DNA from 3 places in the Rothia sp. 11273D007AR genome. Region 1 is predicted to be linked to each of the others. Evidence: predicted binding sites of a transcription regulator. Region 1 holds the regulator's gene; each other region holds the start of a gene.
The links. Region 1 encodes HrcA, which represses chaperone genes, less so after heat shock. Its sites were predicted from a motif close to TTNGCACTCGNNNNNNNCGAGTGCNAA; they were not measured.
Positions count from the first base shown of each region.

Region 2: the regulator HrcA is predicted to act here: its motif matches at 3,533-3,559, upstream of groL (chaperonin GroEL).
Region 3: the regulator HrcA is predicted to act here: its motif matches at 4,978-5,004, upstream of groES (co-chaperone GroES).

Region 1 is NZ_JBPPWJ010000011.1:66,505-73,245, reverse strand. Features, by position in the region: gene ACED88_RS07690 (PhoH family protein) at 1-544, opposite strand, end outside; gene ACED88_RS07685 (16S rRNA (uracil(1498)-N(3))-methyltransferase) at 627-1,385, opposite strand; gene dnaJ (molecular chaperone DnaJ) at 1,395-2,525, opposite strand; gene hrcA (heat-inducible transcriptional repressor HrcA) at 2,572-3,564, opposite strand; gene ACED88_RS07670 (DUF3097 family protein) at 3,742-4,599, shown strand; gene ACED88_RS07665 (DUF4870 domain-containing protein) at 4,758-5,174, shown strand; gene hemW (radical SAM family heme chaperone HemW) at 5,264-6,514, opposite strand; gene lepA (translation elongation factor 4) at 6,514-6,741, opposite strand, start outside.
Region 2 is NZ_JBPPWJ010000007.1:100,521-107,261, reverse strand. Features, by position in the region: gene ACED88_RS05455 (threonine/serine ThrE exporter family protein) at 1-1,509, shown strand, start outside; gene ACED88_RS05450 (uracil-DNA glycosylase) at 1,570-2,250, opposite strand; gene ACED88_RS05445 (DUF3263 domain-containing protein) at 2,313-2,555, shown strand; gene ACED88_RS05440 (LytR C-terminal domain-containing protein) at 2,655-3,401, shown strand; gene groL (chaperonin GroEL) at 3,729-5,354, shown strand; gene ACED88_RS05430 (hypothetical protein) at 5,594-5,746, shown strand; gene rlmC (23S rRNA (uracil(747)-C(5))-methyltransferase RlmC) at 5,865-6,741, shown strand, end outside.
Region 3 is NZ_JBPPWJ010000002.1:128,178-134,918, forward strand. Features, by position in the region: gene rimI (ribosomal protein S18-alanine N-acetyltransferase) at 1-128, shown strand, start outside; gene tsaD (tRNA (adenosine(37)-N6)-threonylcarbamoyltransferase complex transferase subunit TsaD) at 145-1,251, shown strand; gene ACED88_RS01755 (glutamate--cysteine ligase) at 1,284-2,426, opposite strand; gene ACED88_RS01760 (class I SAM-dependent methyltransferase) at 2,537-3,817, opposite strand; gene ACED88_RS01765 (MFS transporter) at 3,972-4,844, opposite strand; gene groES (co-chaperone GroES) at 5,115-5,402, shown strand; gene groL (chaperonin GroEL) at 5,458-6,741, shown strand, end outside.

The sequences.
Region 1 (6,741 bases):
GCTCGCCAGCTTCAACAGCGGGGCGGGTCAGAATGATGCGGTTGACTTCCTTTGACTGGAGGGCCTGTACCGCCTTGGCCATGGCCAGGTAGGTCTTACCGGTACCTGCCGGGCCGATGCCAAAGACCACGGTGTTGGCATCGATAGCATCGACATAGGACTTCTGATTAATGGTCTTCGGGCGAATATTCTTGCCCCGGGAGCTCAGAATATTCTGGCTAATCGCGGTAGCTGGGTGGGAGAGGCTGGCGGTCATCATGCCCATGATGCGCTTGACCACCTCGCCGGTGACCTGGGTGTCGTTCTCTACCAAAATGGTGAGTTCAGCCAGCAGACGGACGGTGGTGGCTACGGTTTCTGAGGGGCCGGTAACGATGACGTCTAGCCCCTTGGGGCGAATGGTGAGCCCGGGGAAAGCCTGCTCAATCAGGGTGATATTTCCGTCGTGGGGACCAAGCACCGCGACCATCTCTTCGGTTGACCGGAAGGAGAAGGCGCGGGCAACAGAGAGGGGGCGGCTGCTAGCCGTAGATGAGGTAGTCATAGATGCCCGTGCGGGCTGTCAGAGCTCCTTGAAATACAAAGCGTACACGGTAGTTCTTACTTTACCTGTAGCAGAACGGGGTTTACCAGCGTCCTAGCGCAACGTTGAGGGCAGAAATAGCGGCTGCACCGGCGGTAGAACTGCGGAGGATTTCTGGGCCAAGCAGTACCGTGTGGGCCCCGGCTTCTGCGAGCAGGTCGAGTTCTCGGGGGCTGATACCGCCTTCGGGGCCCACGATGAAGTAGACCTCTTTCACCCGATCGGTCAGGTGCCGCTCAAGTGCTTGGGTGAGACGGTAGTCTGCCTGCTCGTGGAGAACCAGGAAGAGGCCGTCCTCCCCCAGCTCGTGGGCAAGGTCGGCTAAATCTGCGGTTGAGTGCTGCTCGTAGACCGGGGGAAGCAGGGCCCGGCGGGACTGCTTAGCTGCTGCCCGCACCGTATTCTGCCACTTTGCCCGTGCTTTGACGGCCCGCTCCATCTTCCAGCGCACAATAGACCGGTCGGCGCTCCAGGGCACAATACCGTGGGCACCCAGCTCGGTGGCCATCTCAATGGCCTGGATATCCCTATCCCCCTTAGCCAGGGCCTGCACAAGGTATATCTCTACCCCCACCGTATCTTCGGTGAGCTCGAGGACCTCAAGCACGGGGCCGTCCTGACCCAGCTCAGTAACCCGGGTGATAGCGCGGTTGCCCTCACCGTCTACTACGTCGAGCCCTTCCCCGAGCTCCGGACGTTTAACGAGGGCGTGGTGCCCCTCGTCGCCGGTCAGGTGCAGGGTGGCACCTGGCGTCAGGGCAGCCAGCTCGTCAGGTTCGATGTAGTAGACAGCGTTGCTCATGGGATCGTCCTATTTGAGGTGGTCTTTGAGGCGGGAGAAGAAGCCGCCCTGCTTATGGGTGACGGTTTCGCTAACCTGCAGGTCTTCGCCGCGAAGCTCGGAGAACTGCTTGAGCAGGTTCTTCTGCTCCTCGGTGAGGTCGGTGGGGGTACGTACCTCAATCTGCACACGGATATCGCCGCGGCCGCCGCCGCGCAGGTGGGTGACGCCCAGGTCCTTGAGAGTGACCACGTCACCTGACTGGGTTCCGGTGGGAATCTGCACCTTCTGGGGGCCGTCAAAGGTTTCCAGGGTAATAGTGGTGCCCAGGGCGGCGGCGGTCATGGGCACACCAACGGTGGCAACCAGGTCATCGCCGTCGCGGCTGAAGGTGGGGTCGGGGTTGACGCGCAGCTCAACGTAGAGGTCGCCGTTGGGGCCGCCTGCGGTACCGGCTTCACCCTGGCCTGCCAGGCGGATGCGGGCGCCATTGGTGACGCCGGCGGGAATTTTGATGGTGAGGGGCTTGCGTTCCCGCACGCGGCCTTCGCCGTAGCATTCAGCGCAGGGGTGCTTGATGACGGTGCCGAACCCGCGGCAGGTGGGGCACTCAACGGGCTGCACGACGGTGCCCAGAATTGACTGGACCTGGCGCTGCATGTAGCCCTGGCCGTGGCAGGTGTCGCAGGTTTCGGGGTGGGTGCCCTCGGCGGTTCCTTCGCCCTTGCAGAGGTCACAGGTAACGGCGGTATCAACGGTGATGGGCTTGTTGGTGCCGAAGACGGCATCTTTGAGGTCGATCTTGACGTTGATGAGGGCGTCCTGGCCCTGGCGGACGCGGCTCTGGGGGCCGCGCGGGGCAGAGTTGAAGAAGGTATCGAAGATATCTTGGAAGCCGCCAAAGCCCCCGCCGAAGCCGCCTGCTCCTGCACCGAAGCCACCGGCGGTGCCGTTTTCGTTGCCGGTCTGGTCGTAGATGCGGCGCTTTTCGGGGTCAGAGAGCACATCGTGGGCGAGGGAGACGCGCTTGAACTCCTCGGCAGCTTCTTCCGAAGGGTTGATGTCGGGGTGCAACTGGCGGGCCTTCTTACGGTAGGCCTTCTTGATTTCTTCGGGGCTGGCATCGCGTGAGACGCCGAGGGTTTCGTAGTGACTGCTCACTGGTTCTCTCTTTCGATGGGCTGGTTTAAAGGGGGTAGGCGCAGGGCTAGGCCTGGCCCAAAATCTTGGATAGGTAGCGGGCTACGGCGTTGACCTTGGAGACGGTGCTGGTGTAGTCCATGCGGGTGGGGCCAACGACTCCCACGTGGGCAGCTCCCCCGGGCCCGTAGCTACTGGCGACGACCGAGGTTTCGGCCAGGGATTCGCTGCGGTTCTCAGAGCCGATACTCACGGCAAATCCGCGTTCATCGTGGTCTAGGTCGGTGAGTAGTTTGAGCAGCACAACCTGCTCTTCTAGGGCATCGAGCACCGGGGCGATGCTACCTCTAAAGTCTACGGTCGAGGCGGCAAGGTAGGAGGTGCCCGCAATCAGCACCTGAGAAGAGGCACCCTGGGCGGCGAGTAGGTGCAGGGCCTCGGTGAGGGGGCTGAGCAGGTTATTGCCGGGGGCGGACGCCGGTGCTGCGGCTATGCTGTCGAGCGTACGGTTGGCGTAGAGGTCAAGGAGCTGCTGGCGGGCTACTGCAAGCTCTTCGGGGCTGTGGGCAAGGGTGAGGGTGCGCTGGTTAACCTGGCCGGAGTCGGTAATAAGAATCAGCAGAACCGTGGTGCTGGAGAGGGAGACCAGCTCGATATGGCGCACGCTGGTAGCCGGGCCGGTGGGGTACTGCACCATAGCTACCTGGTGGGTGAGCGATGAGAGTAGACGCACGCTGGTCTTCATCATCTCATCAACGCTTTCGGCGCTATCGAGAAGGGTTCGAATCGCCCGTTTTTCAGCGTCAGAGAGAGGCTGTAGGGACGATATCTGGTCAACGAAAAGGCGGTAGCCCCGGTCGGTGGGCACCCGCCCGGCACTGGCGTGGGGGGCCTGGATCAGGCCCTGCTCTTCGAGGGCCGCCATATCGTTACGCACGGTGGCGCTGGAAACCCCCAGCTGATGCCGCTCAAGCAGGGTTTTAGACCCCACGGGCTCACGGGTGTGCACGTATTCTTCGACGATGGCTTGCAGAACTTGCAAGCGTCTCGGGTGGTTCACGGCACCTCCTGGGCTCATAGGTCTTCGCCTGGTGGGCGAAGAGGTCTGCGGGGCTAGGTTAGCACTTGATGACCTTGAGTGCTAAGTTACCCGTTAACTCTAATACCACTGAACTAGAATCAGAACTCGGTACGCTGACGGCTAATGCCCCTGGATGAGAGAGTGAGAGACACACCGATGGACTACCGCGATACCTGGGGTCAGGCTGACCTCACCTCCCACCGTCCTGCCCTGCCCAAGGTACCTCTTGCCCCCGGCATGGTGCTAGAGGACGCCGCCACCGGCTTTGTGGGGGCGGCAGTGACCCTGCGGGCTACGGCGTCCGGCCCTCAAGTGGGGCTCGAAGACCGGCGGGGCCGTATCAAGTTCTTCCCCCTGGGCCCGGGTTTTTTGCTTGAGGGCCGCAGCATTGATCTAACCAAACCTCAACAGAAACCTAAGACCGCTACACGGCAGGTTTCTCGGTCGGGGTCGGTTGCGGTGGAGAACGCTCCAGCACGGACGGCCAGGTCCAGCCGTATCTGGGTGGAGGGCGTACACGATGCCGAGCTCATTGAAAAGGTCTGGGGCCACGACCTACGGGTTGAGGGTATTGTGGTGGAACCCCTGCACGGGGTAGACGATCTCGCCGCAGCAGTTGCAGGTTTTGGCCCGGCCTCCCACCGCAAACTCGGAATTCTGGTAGACCACCTGGTGGCAGGAAGTAAGGAAGAGCGCATCACGCAAGAGGCCATGGCCGTGGCCGGTGCCCGCGATAACGTGCTGATTGTGGGCCACCCATTTGTGGATATCTGGCAGGCCGTCAAGCCCCAGGTATTGGGCTTACAGGCCTGGCCCGAAGTTCCCCGCGGGGAAGACTGGAAGACCGGCATACTGCGGCGTTTCGGCCGAGCGGCAGAGACCCCCGAGGACGTCCGCGCCGGCTGGGATTCCATTCTCAAGAGGGTCAATTCCTACACCGACCTTGAGCCAAGTCTCTTAGGGCCGGTAGAACACCTCATTGACTTCGTCACCCTTGACGGGGCCGCAGGCTAAAGCGGGTACAGGCGGTGTGACAAATATCGTCCTGCTCCCCCATAAATTCGTAGGCTTCACATATACCGCCCTCCCCTAGCTTTGACTAAAATTGTGTTTGATGGGCTCACAGCCCGCACATCACTCATTCGCCCTTTCAACCTCAAAGAGAAGAATTCTTGAAGACCGCATCAGCACCTTCCTCGACCGCCTACAAGGGGTCACCTGCAACCGCTGCACACCTGTCTGTTAGCGCAGACCGAAATATCGCAACCGCTGCACACTTTGGGGGCGTGCTAGGTTGTATTCCCGCGGCCGTCATCTACTACCTCTACCGAGGCCGCGGCCCCTTCACCGAGCAGGAATCCCGTGAAGCTCTCGACTTCACCCTGCTGCCCACCCTGGTTCTGGCTGTCTCTATTATGCTCAGCAACATTCCGGCTATCGGCTGGCTCTTCGGCCTCATCGCTGCCCTGGCCTGGACCTACCTGGCTATCTCAGCTCTGATTGCCGGTATTAAGGTAACCCGCGGCAACCCCTACCAGTACAAGGGCAATACCCGTCTTTTCAGCAAGCTCACTCGCCGCGGTAAGTAGGCACCCGGGCTGCTAGAACATGAAGGGGGCGGTCTGACTCAGCTGAGTCAGACCGCCCCCTTTAGTTTCCCCTGGCAGGGCAAGAGAAGTTAGCTGTCAATATCGGGGAGGAGCTCCCTGGTCACCGCGTCGCCCAGTAGGCGCCCCTGGAGGGTGAGCTGCACGCGTCCGCCCGCTCTCGCCTCGGCGTCAATCAAACCCTGCCCCTCAAGCCAGCTCAGGGACGCCTCGATTCGGGCAGCATCGCCACCCTCCAGCAGGCGGGAAATATCTAGGCCGTCAATGACCCTGACCTGTAGCATGATGTCCTCAAACCTACGGGTCTGCTCCCCCAAAACCTCGCGGGCAGCAGCCGGGCTTTGACCAGCCCGGACTCGGTTGGCATAGGGTACCGGGTGTTTGAGGTTCCACCAGCGGGTACCATTCACATGCGAGTGGGCGCCGGGGCCAATTCCCCACCAGTCCTGGTTGCGCCAGTAGGCATAGTTATGGCGGGAACGGTACTCCGGTGACTTGGCGTAGTTCGACACCTCATACCAGTGGTAGCCGGCCTCATTGAAGATCTGCTCAGCCAGCAGGTACATATCCGCCATGAGGTCCTCGTCGGGCATGGTGTAATCGCCCCGCCGAATCTGGGCAGCCAGCTTGGTACCCTCTTCAACGATGAGCGAATAGGCAGAAATATGGTCAGGGGCATACGATACCGCAGCCCGCACTGACTGCTCCCACTGGGCCAGGCTCTCCCCCGGCGACCCGTAAATCAAATCAACCGACACCTGAAGCCCAACCTCTTTAGCCCAGGCGAGCACCTTGGGAACATTCGCCGGAGTGTGGGTACGATCAAGCACCTCAAGCACCTCAGGTACCACCGACTGCATACCGAAGGACACCCGGGTAAAGCCACCGGCCTTCAGCGTCTCAAGATCCTCGCGGGTCACCGAGTCGGGGTTGGCCTCGGTCGTTACCTCAGCACCCTCTTCTACACCAAACAGCTCAACCGCTTCGCGCAGAATCTTCACAAGGTCAGTTGCAGGCAGCTTGGTGGGGGTGCCCCCGCCAAAAAAGACAGAGTAGAGCGGACGGTCAGCGACACCCGACTCGCGCAAAACCTGCCGGGCAAAGCGCAACTCGGCGATGGCGTCCTCGGCATAGGTACCCAAACCCACCCCGTTGCCGAAATCCTCGGTGGCGTAGGTATTGAAGTCGCAGTAGCCGCACCGTACCGAGCAAAAGGGCACGTGCACGTAGAGAGAAAAATCGCGCTCAACGCCGAGGACGGCAGAATCAGCGGGGATTCTGCCGTCCAAAGGGGCTGGAGCGCCCAGGGGCTGGGCTGGCATTACTTCTTGCCCTTGTCCTTACCTTCTTCACCGGAAGACAGGGCAGCGATGAAGGCTTCCTGGGGAACCTCAACACGGCCCACCATCTTCATACGCTTCTTACCTTCCTTCTGCTTCTCCAGCAGCTTACGCTTACGCGAAATATCGCCACCGTAGCACTTAGAGAGAACGTCCTTACGCATAGCGCGAATATTCTCACGGGCAATAATGCGAGAGCCAATAGCAGC
Region 2 (6,741 bases), on a different contig from region 1:
TACCCGGCCACCGCCCCCGCGCCTCCGGTTTCTTCGCGCCGTCGGGCAGCTGCGAGCCTGCGCTCTTTTGCCCAGCCTCAGCAGGCTCTAACCGTACCTATCCGCGGGATCGCCCGCGTTGCCCAGCGTCAGGTTGCGCAGGTTGCCTTAGCCCGTTACCGCCAGCGGGTCAGACAGAAGGAAGAAACCCGCGAAATCCTGGCTTTCGCCCTGCGCTTGGCCGAGACCCTCTTCCACTATGGTGCCGACGCGGCAGATGTAGATGCTGCGGTAGTGACCGTATGCGCTATGTACGGTATTCACGATGTAGAAGTTGATATCACCTATCAGTCCATCGTGATTAACTACGTCTCTGAGTTCGACGAAGCGGCTAGCCGCGGGCAGCTGCCCGAAGCCGGAGGGTTGGAGAACGAAAAACTGGGCTTGACCCTGGTGCGGGTCGTTCGCTCTACCTCCGAGAACTACTGGGCTCTGCACCAGCTCTACCGACTGGTGCACGATATCGCTCAGGGGACCGTGAGCCGGGCCCGGGCCGAACGCCACCTAGCTCGGGTCAACGCTCAAAAGAAACCCTATTCACCGGCCGTTTTATTGGCGTGGAACCTGCTGATCGCGGGGGCATTTACCCTGGGGGTGGGAGGGTCTTGGCGGGCTGCGGTTACTTCTCTTGTGGTGTTTACCGTGGTGAACTTCGTACTGGTGTGGGCGGGGCGTTTGCGCCTGCCCAGCTACTTCATGATGGCCCTGGGCGCTGCAACGATTACGGTGCTGGCCCTACTCGTATCAGATCCCTTAGGGTGGCTGTACAGTAGAGGGTTTTACGTTTCTGCCCCGCACATCGTGGCAGCCGGGCTGATGATGTTCCTTCCCACCTTCCGCCTGGTTTCAGCGGTGCAGGACGCCCTTCACGGCTTCCCGCTGACCGCCGCCGGTAAATTCGTGGTGACGGGAGCAAACTTTACCGGTTTGATTGCCGGGATCTCGGTAGCGGTAACCCTCATGAACTACTTTGATGCCACCAGTCTTGACGTGCAGCAGTCGGTCTTTAGCCCCCCGCCCCTGTGGGTTTCTATTGCCGGTATGGTCATCGGTAGTGCTATGTCTGCAGCTGCCTGGCAGGGGTCAGCGCGCACTATTGTGCTGTCTGGGCTGGTGTCTTTGGTGGGGCAGCTAGCCTACTACGGGGTAGGGGCGGTTGCCGGTGAGGACGGTGCCCGTCTGCAGGTGCTGGCAGGGGCAACAGCCGTAGGGCTGAGTGCTGGATTCCTCGGGTATCTTCTCCATAGCCCAGCGTCGATTTATTATGTTCCGGGCATGATGTTTATGCTGCCCGGTCTCACTATCTTCCGCTCTTCCTACCTCATCTTGAACGGGCAGGATACGCTGATGGGGTTGCAGGGGCTCACTCTTGCTGGTGTGACTGTTTTGCTGATGGCAACAGGTATTGTGTGTGGCACCTATCTATGGGACGCTCTGACAGAGCGGCTGCGCACCTTGGCAAAAAATTAGGTATATGCCTTCATAGCTATGAACTGATAGGCTTCTGACAAGCGGATACTGCGTTTGTGGCTATTGGGGGAGCTGCCAGTTAACGGGCTCTGCCCCCTGCTGAACCAGAAGTTCGTTGACCCGGCTAAAAGGACGGGAACCGAAGAAACCCCGCGAGGCCGAGAGCGGGGACGGGTGCGGGGACTCCACACAGGGGTAGCCGCCGAGCAGGGGCCTGCATTTGCGGGCGTCCGCACCCCAGAGCAACCCCACCAGGGGCATGCCCCGTTGCGCCAGCGCCTCGATGGCAGCGGTTGTGACCTGCTCCCAGCCCAGATTGCGGTGCGACCCCGCCTGACCTGCCCCCACCGAAAGCACCCGGTTCATGAGCATAACCCCCTGGGCGCTCCACGCCGTAAGATCCCCGTGAGCCGGAGGCACCAGCCCGGTGTCGGCCTGGAGCTCCTTATAAATATTCTGTAGCGACCGGGGAATCGGGCGCACCTCGGGACGCACCGAAAAGCTCAGACCCATCGCGTGACCGGGGGTAGGGTAGGGGTCCTGCCCAATCACCAGCACCTTCACCTCGTTCATGGGGTAGGTAAAGGCCCGAAAAATATCGGCTCCAGGGGGAAGGGTAGCGCGTCCAGCCTCGTGCTCTGCGCGCAGGAAGTTCCCCATAGCTCGAATCTGAGGCTCCACCGGGGCGAGGGCTTGAGCCCAGTCAGGGGACATAATCTCATGCAGGGGACGAGCAGGCACAGTACTCCTTGAAAGGGATGCGGTATTCTCCCTACTAAGACTAGACCACTGAAAGTTAAGAGATGAGCAGCGAGACCACCGAACCCGCAGAGGGCTTGAGCGAGCTTGAGGTAGCTATTCTCAATCTCGAGAAAAAACGCTTCAAATACCAGGGCAGCAAAGAACAGGCTATTACCCGTACTCTGGGGCTTACCCCGGTTGCCTACTATCAGCAGCTCAACGCTCTGATCGACAACCCCAAGGCAGTTGCCGCCGAACCCGCGCTCACCCGCCGCCTACGGCTCAAGCGCGATACCCTAACCTAAGCCTCTTGGCCGGTAGGGAGCGTGAGCCCGCTTCACCGGCACCTAGCGTGTACCCTAGTAACTAAAAGCCCGCCACCGCGCACAATCATGAGGACGCCCGTGAACAGCTACCCCCGCGATGAGTTTGACGACATCGATGAGAACAACGCCCGCCGCGGCGCCTATCGCGGTGCTGTTAACGATACTGCGACGTCCCGCGCTGGTCTGCTCGCTATCATTGTGAGCGGCGTGCTGGCCCTCATCGTGGGTGGCACCATGTACGTGATCTCTCCGCGCACCGCCGCCCCCGAGGCGTCCGGCTCAACCAGTGCCACCGCTACCGCATCGGCAAGCCCGAGCGCTGAAGCCACTCCCACCACTAACCCTTCTAGCGTGACCGTTGAGGTGTATAACTCCAGTGCACCTGCTGGCGCTGCTGCCCAGGCTACCGCAGCCCTCGAAGAGGCCGGCTACACCGTTACCTCTACCGCTAACTGGGCAGGAGCCTACACAGCGGAGTCTTTGGTGTACTTCGCCACCGGGGCCTCCTCAGAAGCTAACGAAATAGCCGACACCCTGGGCCTGCCCACCATCGCCCAGGACTACCAGGCTGAGACCGGTCTCGTCTACGTGGTGCTCGGAGCCGACTTTGACCCCACCAGCCTGCCTGGGGCGCCGTCCTCACCTTCAGCTACTGCCCAAGAAACTGCCGATAGCGGCACCGGAGCGGCAGAGATAGGGCCTAACCCCGGTATACCCACCTCCGTTGATCGCTATAGCTATGACCCGGCCACCGCTACCTTCTACCTAGACCCCACCGGTAACTACATCTACGACTCAGCAACCGGCACCTACCAGCTAGGCTAGGGACGCTTACTCGCGGCCAGCGGACGTCCGCCTACCACCTGCCCGGCACCTCTTGTGCGCTGTGGGCGATTAAGGCTCAGCTGGGGGAGCAATAGGTTTGCGCCCCTAGAGCTCAAGTGCCAAGATTGGTATTAGCACTCAGAGGCTTCGACTGCTAAATCATGTGCTAGGTTTAGCCGCCGAACCGCTCTTGAGTAAAACACCTGAAGCGATGCTCTGGTGAGGCGCACCCTACCCGCCCCGACGGCGAGAGATGGGCTGCGCCGTCCGTCGCGGGCACCGAAGAATCGCGCTCACCCCGAATGTTCCAGAAGGAGCGAAAGCCATATGGCAAAGCTGATTGCTTTTGATGAAGAGGCACGCCGCGGTCTTGAAAAGGGTCTGAACACCCTAGCAGACGCAGTGAAGGTAACCCTCGGCCCCCGCGGTCGCAACGTTGTACTGGAGAAGGCCTGGGGCGCACCCACCATCACCAACGACGGTGTTTCCATCGCCAAGGAAATCGAACTCGAAGACCCCTACGAAAAGATCGGCGCAGAGCTGGTCAAGGAAGTCGCCAAGAAGACCGACGACATCGCCGGTGACGGTACCACCACCGCAACCGTCCTGGCTCAGGCCCTCGTCCGCGAAGGCCTGCGCAACGTCGCCGCTGGCGCCGACCCCCTCTCCCTCAAGCGCGGCATCGAAAAGGCAGTAGAAGCCGTCACCGCCGAACTGCTGGAGTCAGCTAAGGAAGTAGAAACCGAAGAAGAGATCGCTGCAACCGCATCTATCTCAGCCGGCGACCCCGAAATTGGTAAGCTGATTGCCCAGGCCATGGAAAAGGTCGGCAAGGAAGGCGTCATCACCGTCGAAGAGTCCAACACCTTCGGCCTGACCCTGGAACTGACCGAGGGTATGCGCTTCGACAAGGGCTTCCTCTCCGGCTACTTCGTCACCGACGCAGACCGCCAGGAAGCTGTTCTTGAAGACCCCTGCATCCTGATCGTTAGCTCCAAGATTTCTAACGTCAAGGACCTCGTCCCCGTCCTCGAAAAGGTCATGCAGTCCGGCAAGCCCCTGCTGATCGTCGCTGAGGACGTCGAGGGTGAAGCTCTTGCCCTGCTGGTACTCAACAAGATGCGCGGTTCCATCAAGTCTGTAGCTGTTAAGGCTCCCGGCTTCGGCGACCGCCGTAAGGCCCAGCTGGCCGACATCGCTATTCTCACCGGCGGCCAGGTCATCACCGAAGAGGTCGGCCTCTCTCTCGACACCGCAACCATTGACCTGCTCGGCCAGGCCCGCAAGGTTGTTGTCACCAAGGACGAGACCACCATCATCGAGGGCGCCGGCGATGCCGACGCTATCGAGGGTCGCGTAGCCCAGATCCGCGGTGAAATCGCTAACTCTGATTCCGACTACGACCGCGAGAAGCTGCAGGAGCGCCTGGCCAAGCTGGCTGGCGGCGTTGCAGTTCTCAAGGCAGGTGCCGCTACCGAGGTTGAACTCAAGGAACGCAAGCACCGCATCGAGGACGCCGTCCGCAACGCTAAGGCAGCCGTTGAAGAGGGCATCGTCCCCGGCGGCGGCGTAGCCCTGATTCAGGCCGGCGTTAAGGCCTTCGAGAAGCTGGAACTTTCCGGCGACGAAGCAACCGGTGCCAACATCGTCCGCGTCGCTATCGATGCCCCCCTTAAGCAGATCGCCTTCAACGCAGGCCTGGAGCCCGGCGTTGTTGTCGACAAGGTCCGCAACCTGCCCGCAGGTACCGGCCTGAACGCTGCAACCGGCGAATACGAAGACCTCATGGCAGCAGGTATCAACGACCCCGTGAAGGTTACCCGCTCTGCCCTGCAGAACGCTGCCTCCATCGCCGGTCTCTTCCTGACCACCGAGGCCGTCGTTGCCGACAAGCCCGAACCTGCAGCAGCAGCTCCCGCCCCCGACATGGGTGGCATGGGCGGCATGATGTAATTACGTCCGCCTGAGAAAACCGGTTCATTTCCGGTTCCTCACGTGCTGTAAGCTCCGCCACTTCTTGCCCCTGGTAAGGAGTGGCGGAGTTTTTACACCCTTCTGAAAATATGACTAAAAATTTTAGATAATAGTATTGCACTTCACACCAGTCTGTGGGTATGCTTTAAATCACTAAAGAGGTCTTCTCTTACTTTTATTCATCAGTATCAAAGGCGAAACTGAAAGGTGTGAGGCATATGGTTACCATTGTCGATCTTGTTCTCTACGCAATCATCGTGGGGCTCTTGGCAATGTTGCTTGTTGCCTACGCATCCGACGGCTGGACCAAGCTCGAGAAGAAGAGCGCTGAGGCTCTCCATCGCGATCTTGCATTTGGTGCAGGTGGCTAAGAGTTAATAGTGATTGTGTTTTCCTGGAACCGGCGTCTCGGCAACGAGGCGCCGGTTTCTCCATGCCCAAAGCTCCGCCTATACGACCGGTGGCAGGGAGCTGTAAAATAGTGAAGTTATGCGTTGCCACTACTTCGATGCCGGCCTCTGCCGCTCATGCTCTCTACTTGAAACCCCCTACACCAATCAGTTAGCGGGTAAACAGCATGACGCCCAGACCCTGCTCGAACCCTGGGCGAGCCTCAGCTGGCTCCCACCTGTAGCAAGCGCAGACCAAGCCTTCCGCAACAAGGCCAAGCTGGTTGTAGGAGGAACCTCCCAGCAGCCCACCCTCGGTATTCTCGACAGGCAGGGGCAGGGCATTGACCTCACCGACTGCCAGCTTTATCTGCCCGCAATTAGCCGGGCCATACCCGTCCTTGCTGACCTGATCCAGCGGGCTGACCTTACCCCCTACAGCGTTCAGAAGCGCAAAGGGGAACTCAAAAACATTCTGGTGACCGCTTCCGATAGCGGCGAACTGATGGTCCGCTTCGTTCTGCGTTCCAAAAAACTCATCGTAGCGCTCAAACGAGAACTGCCCCGGCTTCACGAACAGCTACCTCGGCTTGCGGTAGTGAGCGTCAACCTGCTGCGCGAACACGTTGCCCTGGTCGAGGGGAGCAAAGAAATTATTCTGACCGAGCGCACCACCCTGCCCATGCAGGTTAACGATATGACCCTGCATCTGCGCCCCCAGAGCTTCTTCCAGACCAACACCCCTATCGCAGCTTCCCTGTACCGTCAGGCCCAGGCCTGGGTTAGCGAAGCTGCACCGGCCAGCCTCTGGGACCTCTACTGCGGGGTAGGGGGCTTCGCCCTGCACGCTGCAGCGGTCATGCCAACGGGGGCTACCGTAACCGGTATTGAAATTAGTAGCGAAGCTATTGCCTCTGCCCAGCGCACCGTCGCTGAACGCGGATTTGCGGGTTTACACTTCATTGCCCAGGATGCGC
Region 3 (6,741 bases), on a different contig from region 1:
ATAACCCCCGGGCCCAGGACCTCTACCTGAAAAACGGTTACCAGCAGATTCACGTGCGCCGCCGCTACTACAACGACGGGGTCGATGCCCTCATCATGCGCCGCGACCTCACCCAACAGACCGCCTAGCAAGGAGAAACCAGCCATGACCGCTAAAACCGAACCCCTGGTGCTGGGTATTGAGTCCTCCTGCGACGAAACCGGCATTGGCATTGTGCGGGGCTCAACCTTGCTGACCAACACCGTCTCGTCCTCTATGAACGAGCATGTGCGCTTTGGCGGGGTCATCCCTGAGATTGCTTCCCGCGCTCATCTGGACGCCATGGTCCCGGCCCTTCAAGCAGCCCTGGATGAAGCCCAGGTAAGCCTGGATGATTTGGACGCTATTGCCGTGACCGCAGGCCCCGGCCTGGCCGGTGCCCTCATGGTGGGGGTCTCTGCCGCTAAGGCACTGGCTACCGCTACCGGCAAGCCCCTCTACGGTATTAACCACCTGGTTGCCCACGTGGGTGTGGGGCTGCTCGATGACTGCGGTATCGAGGGACACACCGCTGATTTTCTGGACGGGCTGCCGAGTGAGGGAATTGGCGCCCTGCTGGTCTCCGGTGGGCATACCGAAATCCTGGCCGTGCGTGACATTACCGGGGACGTTGAGTTGCTGGGCGCCACCCTGGACGACGCCGCCGGCGAAGCCTACGACAAGGTGGCCCGGCTGCTAGGCCTGCCCTACCCGGGTGGGCCGGTAATTGACCGGGTTGCTAAGGACGGCAACGGGGCGGCTTTCGCCTTCCCCCGAGGTCTGTCGACGCGCAAGTTTATGGGTACCGCTGAGGAGCCCGGCCCCCACCGCTACGACTTTTCTTTCTCGGGTCTGAAGACCGCTGTGGCCCGCGTCGTCGAAGGCTTTGAGGCCCGGGGCGAAGAGGTACCGGTTGCTGATATCGCGGCTTCTTTCCAGGAGGCTGTGGTAGACGTTATTACCAAGAAAGCTATGCTGGCCTGCACCGAACGCGGTATCACCACCCTGTTGTTAGGTGGGGGAGTGGCCGCTAACTCCCGCCTGCGTGAACTGACTGCCCAGCGCTGTGCCGAGCACGGTATCAAACTGGTGATTCCCCAGCTGAGCCTGTGCACCGATAACGGGGCCATGGTAGCGGCCCTGGGTGCCCGCCTGGTATCTGAGGGGCGGGAGCCGTCGGGAATTGACTTCACGGCAGACTCGTCCCTGCCCGTCACTAAGATTTCGCTCTAGCCGTAGAAAGTGCGAGGGACTGGGCGGAAGGTCTACAGCCCCTTGATAGCTTGTGAGGTCAGGTCGTCCACCACAGCCTGCAGGTTTCCGCCGTTTTCGGCAGCAACTCGGCGCTGGCGCTGGTAGCCCGCCCCTGTCAGGCAGATTCGCTCCACATCAGCCAACTCAGCGGCGCAGCCTAGGTCAGTGGCGATGCCTTCCAGCTTGTTCAGCAGCCCCAGGGTATCGTCGGTGACCAGGCGCTCGGTGTTCTGGTTATCGAGAATGACGATGGCTTCGGTGCCGTAGCGGGCAGCCCGCCATTTGTTTTCCTGTACGTGCCAGGGCTTGAGGGGCTCAATGCGCTTACCTGCATCGAGCTGGCGGGAGAACCACTCCACCAGGCACTGGGTAAAGGCGGTCAGGGCCGTGATGTCGCGAATAGAGGCCAGCCCGTCGTAGGCCCGCATTTCTACCGTGCCGTATTTGGGTACGGGGCGGACGTCCCACCGGTTTTCGCTGGGGTCGTCGATGACGCCGGTGACCACCAGGTCGTTAAGGTAGTCCTCGTAGTCTTCCCAGCGTTCGAAGGTGAAGGGGAGACCTGAGGTGGGTAGCTGCTGGAAAATCTGGGCTCGTTGGGAGGCAAACCCTGTGTCTTCTCCCTCCCAGAAGGGGGAGGACGCCGACAGAGCCAGTAGGTGGGGGTAGAAGTTTGTGAGTCCGTTGAGTACCGGTAGGGCTTTATCGCGAGAATCAACCCCGGTGTGTACGTGTACCCCGTAGATAATTTGGCGGCGGCCCCAGAACTGTGAGCGGTCGAGCACCCGCAGGTAGCGATCCTTATCAACGACTTTTTGGTCCAGGGCCCGGGAGAAGGGGTGGGTTCCGGCTGAGAAGAAGGCTAGGCCCAGCTGGTCGGTTACATTTTTCAGGACGCCGGTGGCCTGGGAGAGCTGGTCTGCGGCCTCCGCCGGGGTTCGGCAGATACCGGTAACGAGCTCAACGGTATTATTCAAAAATTCGCCGGTGATATGGGCCCGGTCAGGGGCTGCTTCAAGAACCTGCGGGTGCTGTTCTTTCAGTAGCGCTAGCACTTCGTCTGCGCGGGATGCCAGTTCGCGGGTTTTGGGGTCGACGAGGGCGACCTCCCATTCCACACCAATCGTGGACTGGTCTGATGGGTGAAAAATCATGCGCTGGCTCCAGGGTCTCGGTGCGGTGCTGGTTCTATCTTAGGGGCAGGGGCTAGCGCAGAAGAATCCGGCTCACTCTATGACGCCGCTGGTGAGATAGACGTAATAAACTAGGCTGGCTCAGCCCAGATAGCCAGGCGCTGGGAGGCTGCGCCCTCGCCCAACCGGGTCAGGATGAGAACGGCTTCTTTCGCGGCAGTTCCCTTTTTCTTTTTCACCCCGGCGAGTAGGGTGGCCCGGAGCTTTTCAGGAACCACATCGACTCCCCGCTTTTTGACGGTCAGGGCGGTAATGCCTTGCTCTTTGACCCAGCGGCGCAACTTTTTCTCGTTGAGGGGCATGGTACCCAGGACGCGGTAGGCCCGACCTAGCGGGCTAGGGGCGGGTGAGTCTGAGGTCAGGTAGGCGATATTCTCATCAAGCAGGGTAGCCCCGATTGATCGTGCGAAGTCTGCCACCAGATGAGACCGTACTACCGCGCCGTCGGGCTCAATCAGGTAAGCGCCCAGTTCAGTGACCTCAACCGGCTCTTCATCAGCTGACGCTGCAAGCGGTGAACTTATCTCCCCCAGTACCTGCCGGGTGGTGGCGTCCGCCCCCAGCACTGTAGCCGACCGGGCAACCCCGGGGCGGGCTAGGGCATTGAACCAGAGCACCACCTCAACCACGGACCCGCCGTGGCTGACCCACTCGGCCTCCACCCCGTTTGGAATGGCCTCGTGGGGCAGGCCCGGGCCTAGCTTCACCCCCATAGGAATTCCGGTTGCCGCCAGCTTCTGCAGGAAGGAAAAGGGCGGGGAGAAAGCTTCGGGGTCAAAAAGGCGGGAGGTGGTAGAGCCGCCTTCAATCTCTCGGCGGGCGGGGTCTAGCCAGAGGGCGGCGACGCGCTCGCCGCCCACGGTGGTGAGTTTTTCGAGCTCAACCTGTTCTACATCGCCCACGAGCACCTGGGTGGACGGGTAGGCAGAGAGGTTGTGGGCGGTCAGGGCTGCCGTAGCGGGGTCGAGCTCAACGGACGTCACTGCTAACCCTGCGCGGGCAAAGGCGAGGGAGTCTGCCCCCAGGCCACAGCCTAAATCAGCGACTGAGGTAAGTCCGGCCTCGATGAAGCGGGCGGCGTGGTGGTCGGCGACGGCGGCGCGGGTGGCCTGCTCATAGCCGGCCTCGGTGAAGAGCATGTGCGAGGCTTCTTCCCCGAACTTGGTAGCCCCTAGCGTGCGTAGACGGGCCTGGGTCAGCAGGGCTGATGAGTCCTCGGCGCTGATGCCCTGGGCCCGGAGCTTGGAGACTGCCTGCAGGGAGTCAGCGGGGTTGTAGGGGATGAGCTGGTCAAGGGTTGCTAGCTGGTCAGCTGAGAAAGGGTGGGCGCCGGCGCGGGGGAAAGAAGTCATGCACCTAGTTTAAAGGGTGAGGCGGGGGAGGCCCGCTGAAAGCCGACTGGCTGGGGCTGGCGTGAATCGGGCGGACCGGAGGGGCAGGGGGAAGCGCCATGCGCCCGCTGGCTCGGGGCTGGCGTGAATTGATCCGAGCGCCCCAGCGCGAGGATCAAGAGGGTCGCGGGCGTGGCGCTTCGCCATGCCCCTTATCTGCTTTTTTCCCCGTAGGTAGCTTCGTGATGGGCTGGGTCGCGAGCGCCCAGACAGCTCCGCCCAGGGCGATGGCTAGGGCGATCTGGGAATCGCTCCACCCTAGGTGTAGGCCCCAGAGGGCGGCGACGATGGGTTGGGTTACTCGGCTCATGGCGAGGGTGATGATGCCGAGGCCTGCGACCCAGACGGCGGGCCAGCGGACGGCTAGGGCGAGGTCTTCTTCGGTGCGGTTTGAGCGGGCTGTGCTGGTGGCGGTGTCGAAACGTTGGTTGAGTTTGCGGATGCGCAGGCAGAGGGTGGCTGCGACGACGAGGGCGAGGGCGAAGAGGAAGACCGTCCAGAGGGGGAGCCAGAGAAGGAGGAGGGCTGAGGCGAGGGGCCCGGCGAGGGCGCCTGCTCGTTGGGCGCCGCCGAGGGCGGTCATGGCTTTGCCGCGGTCGTCCGCTGGTACCGTTTCAGCTAGTACGGATTGCCGGGCGAGCCCCCAGGCGACGGTGGCTGGCACACGGGCAACGTGGGCGAAAAAGTAGAGCCACAGAGCTCCTGCCAGGGGTAGGGCGAGGGAGAGCGCCGAGAGGGTAAGGGCGGCAGCGGCGCTGAGGGTTGCCAGTGTCATGGCGCGTTTGTCGCCTACACGGTCGATGCCTGCCCCTACCGGGACGGTGCAGATGAGGGCGAGGACGCCCGCGGCGGCTACCAGCAGGGAGGCGAGTTCGGGTGAGGCTCCTAGCCTGATAGCTGCAATGATTTGGATGGGGACGACGGCCCCGAAGCCGGCTGCGAAGAGGAAAGATGGGACGAGTACCGGCCAGAAGATGAGTTTGAGCATGTTTGCCTTTCTGCCGGGTTTGGGGGCTTTCAACCTGTATTTTATTGCACATCAGTGGTGATGCTGGTGGTGCGCTGTCTGCGAAACCGGCGCCTTATCTTGCCCGTAGGGGATGAGGGGAATAAAGTTTTAGTTAGCACTTGACCGCTGACAGTGCTAAATCGGCAGCCGGTAGCACCGCGACGATACCAGGTGTAGCCGCCTTAGCACCCCCACGGTCACCCCCCCATAAGTTTTACGCTGAGACCTCACTTGAAGGAGTACCTCACCATGGCTATCAAGCCCCTCGAAGACCGCATTGTCGTTCAGATCGTTGAAGCAGAGCAGACCACCGCATCAGGTCTGGTAATCCCCGATACCGCTAAGGAAAAGCCGCAGGAGGCTAAGGTTATCGCTGTTGGCCCCGGCCGCATCGACGACAAGGGCAACCGCATCCCCGTTGACGTAGCTGAAGGCGATGTCGTTATCTTCTCCAAGTACGGTGGCACCGAGGTTAAGTATGGTGGCGCTGAGTACCTGATTCTGTCAGCCCGCGACGTACTGGCTGTCGTTTCCTAAGTTTTCGCTGTTTCTACCGAATACAACACGAAACACGAGAAAGAAGTAAGGATTCATGGCAAAACAGCTTGAATTCAATGATGATGCGCGTAAGCACCTGCAGGCAGGCGTCGATAAGCTTGCTAACGCTGTCAAGGTGACCCTGGGCCCCCGCGGCCGTAACGTGGTGCTTGATAAGCAGTGGGGCGCACCCATCATTACCAACGACGGTGTATCTATCGCCCGCGAGATTGAACTGGAAAACCCCTACGAAAACCTGGGTGCCCAGCTCGCTAAGGAAGTAGCTACCAAGACCAACGATGTTGCTGGCGACGGTACCACCACCGCAACCGTCCTGGCCCAGGCTCTGGTTTCTGAGGGCCTGCGTAACGTCACCTCGGGCGCTGCCCCCGGTGAGGTTAAGCGCGGCATCGAGACCGCTACCAAGCTGGTGTCAGAGCGCCTGCTGGCTAACGCCCGCGAGGTAACCGGCGAAGAGGTTGCCCACGTGGCAGCTATTTCTGCCCAGTCACCCCAGATTGGTGAGCTGCTCTCTGAGGCCTTCAGCAAGGTAGGCCAGGACGGCGTCATCACCATCGAGGACGGCTCCACCACCGAGATTGAACTCGAAGTGACCGAGGGTATGCAGTTCGATAAGGGCTACCTTTCACCGTCCTTCGTCACCGACCCTGAGCGTGCTGAGGCTGTTCTCGAGAACACCGCAATCCTGCTCTACCAGGGCAAGATTTCCACTGTGGCTGAGATTATGCCCGTGCTCGAGAAGATCGTTCAGGCTAAGAAGTCCCTGACTATCATCGCTGAGGACGTGGACGGCGAAGCCCTCTCCACCCTGGTCGTTAACAAGCTGCGCGGCAACCTCGATGTTGTTGCGCTGAAGGCACCCGGTTTTGGTGACCGCCGTAAGGCGATTTTCCAGGACCTGGCTATCCTGACCGGCGGCACCGTTATTACCTGTGAACTGGGTATCTCCCTGGACGCCGTCACCCTGGATCAGCTCGGTTCAGCCCGCCGCGTGACCGTCACCAAGAACAACACCACCATCGTTGATGGTGGCGGTACTTCTGAGGCTGTTGCTGAGCGCGTTGACCAGCTCCGTGCTGAAATTGAGCGTGTGGACTCCGAATGGGACCGCGAAAAGCTCAAGGAACGCCTGGCCAAGTTGGCCGGTGGCGTGGGCGTCATCAAGGTGGGTGCTGCTACCGAGGTTGAGGCCAAGGAACGCAAGCACCGCATTGAGGATGCCGTATCCTCTACCCGCGCAGCACTCGAAGAGGGCATCGTCGCAGGTGGCGGTACCGCCCTGGTTCACGCTCTGGCAGCCCTGGACGGCGTTGAGCTC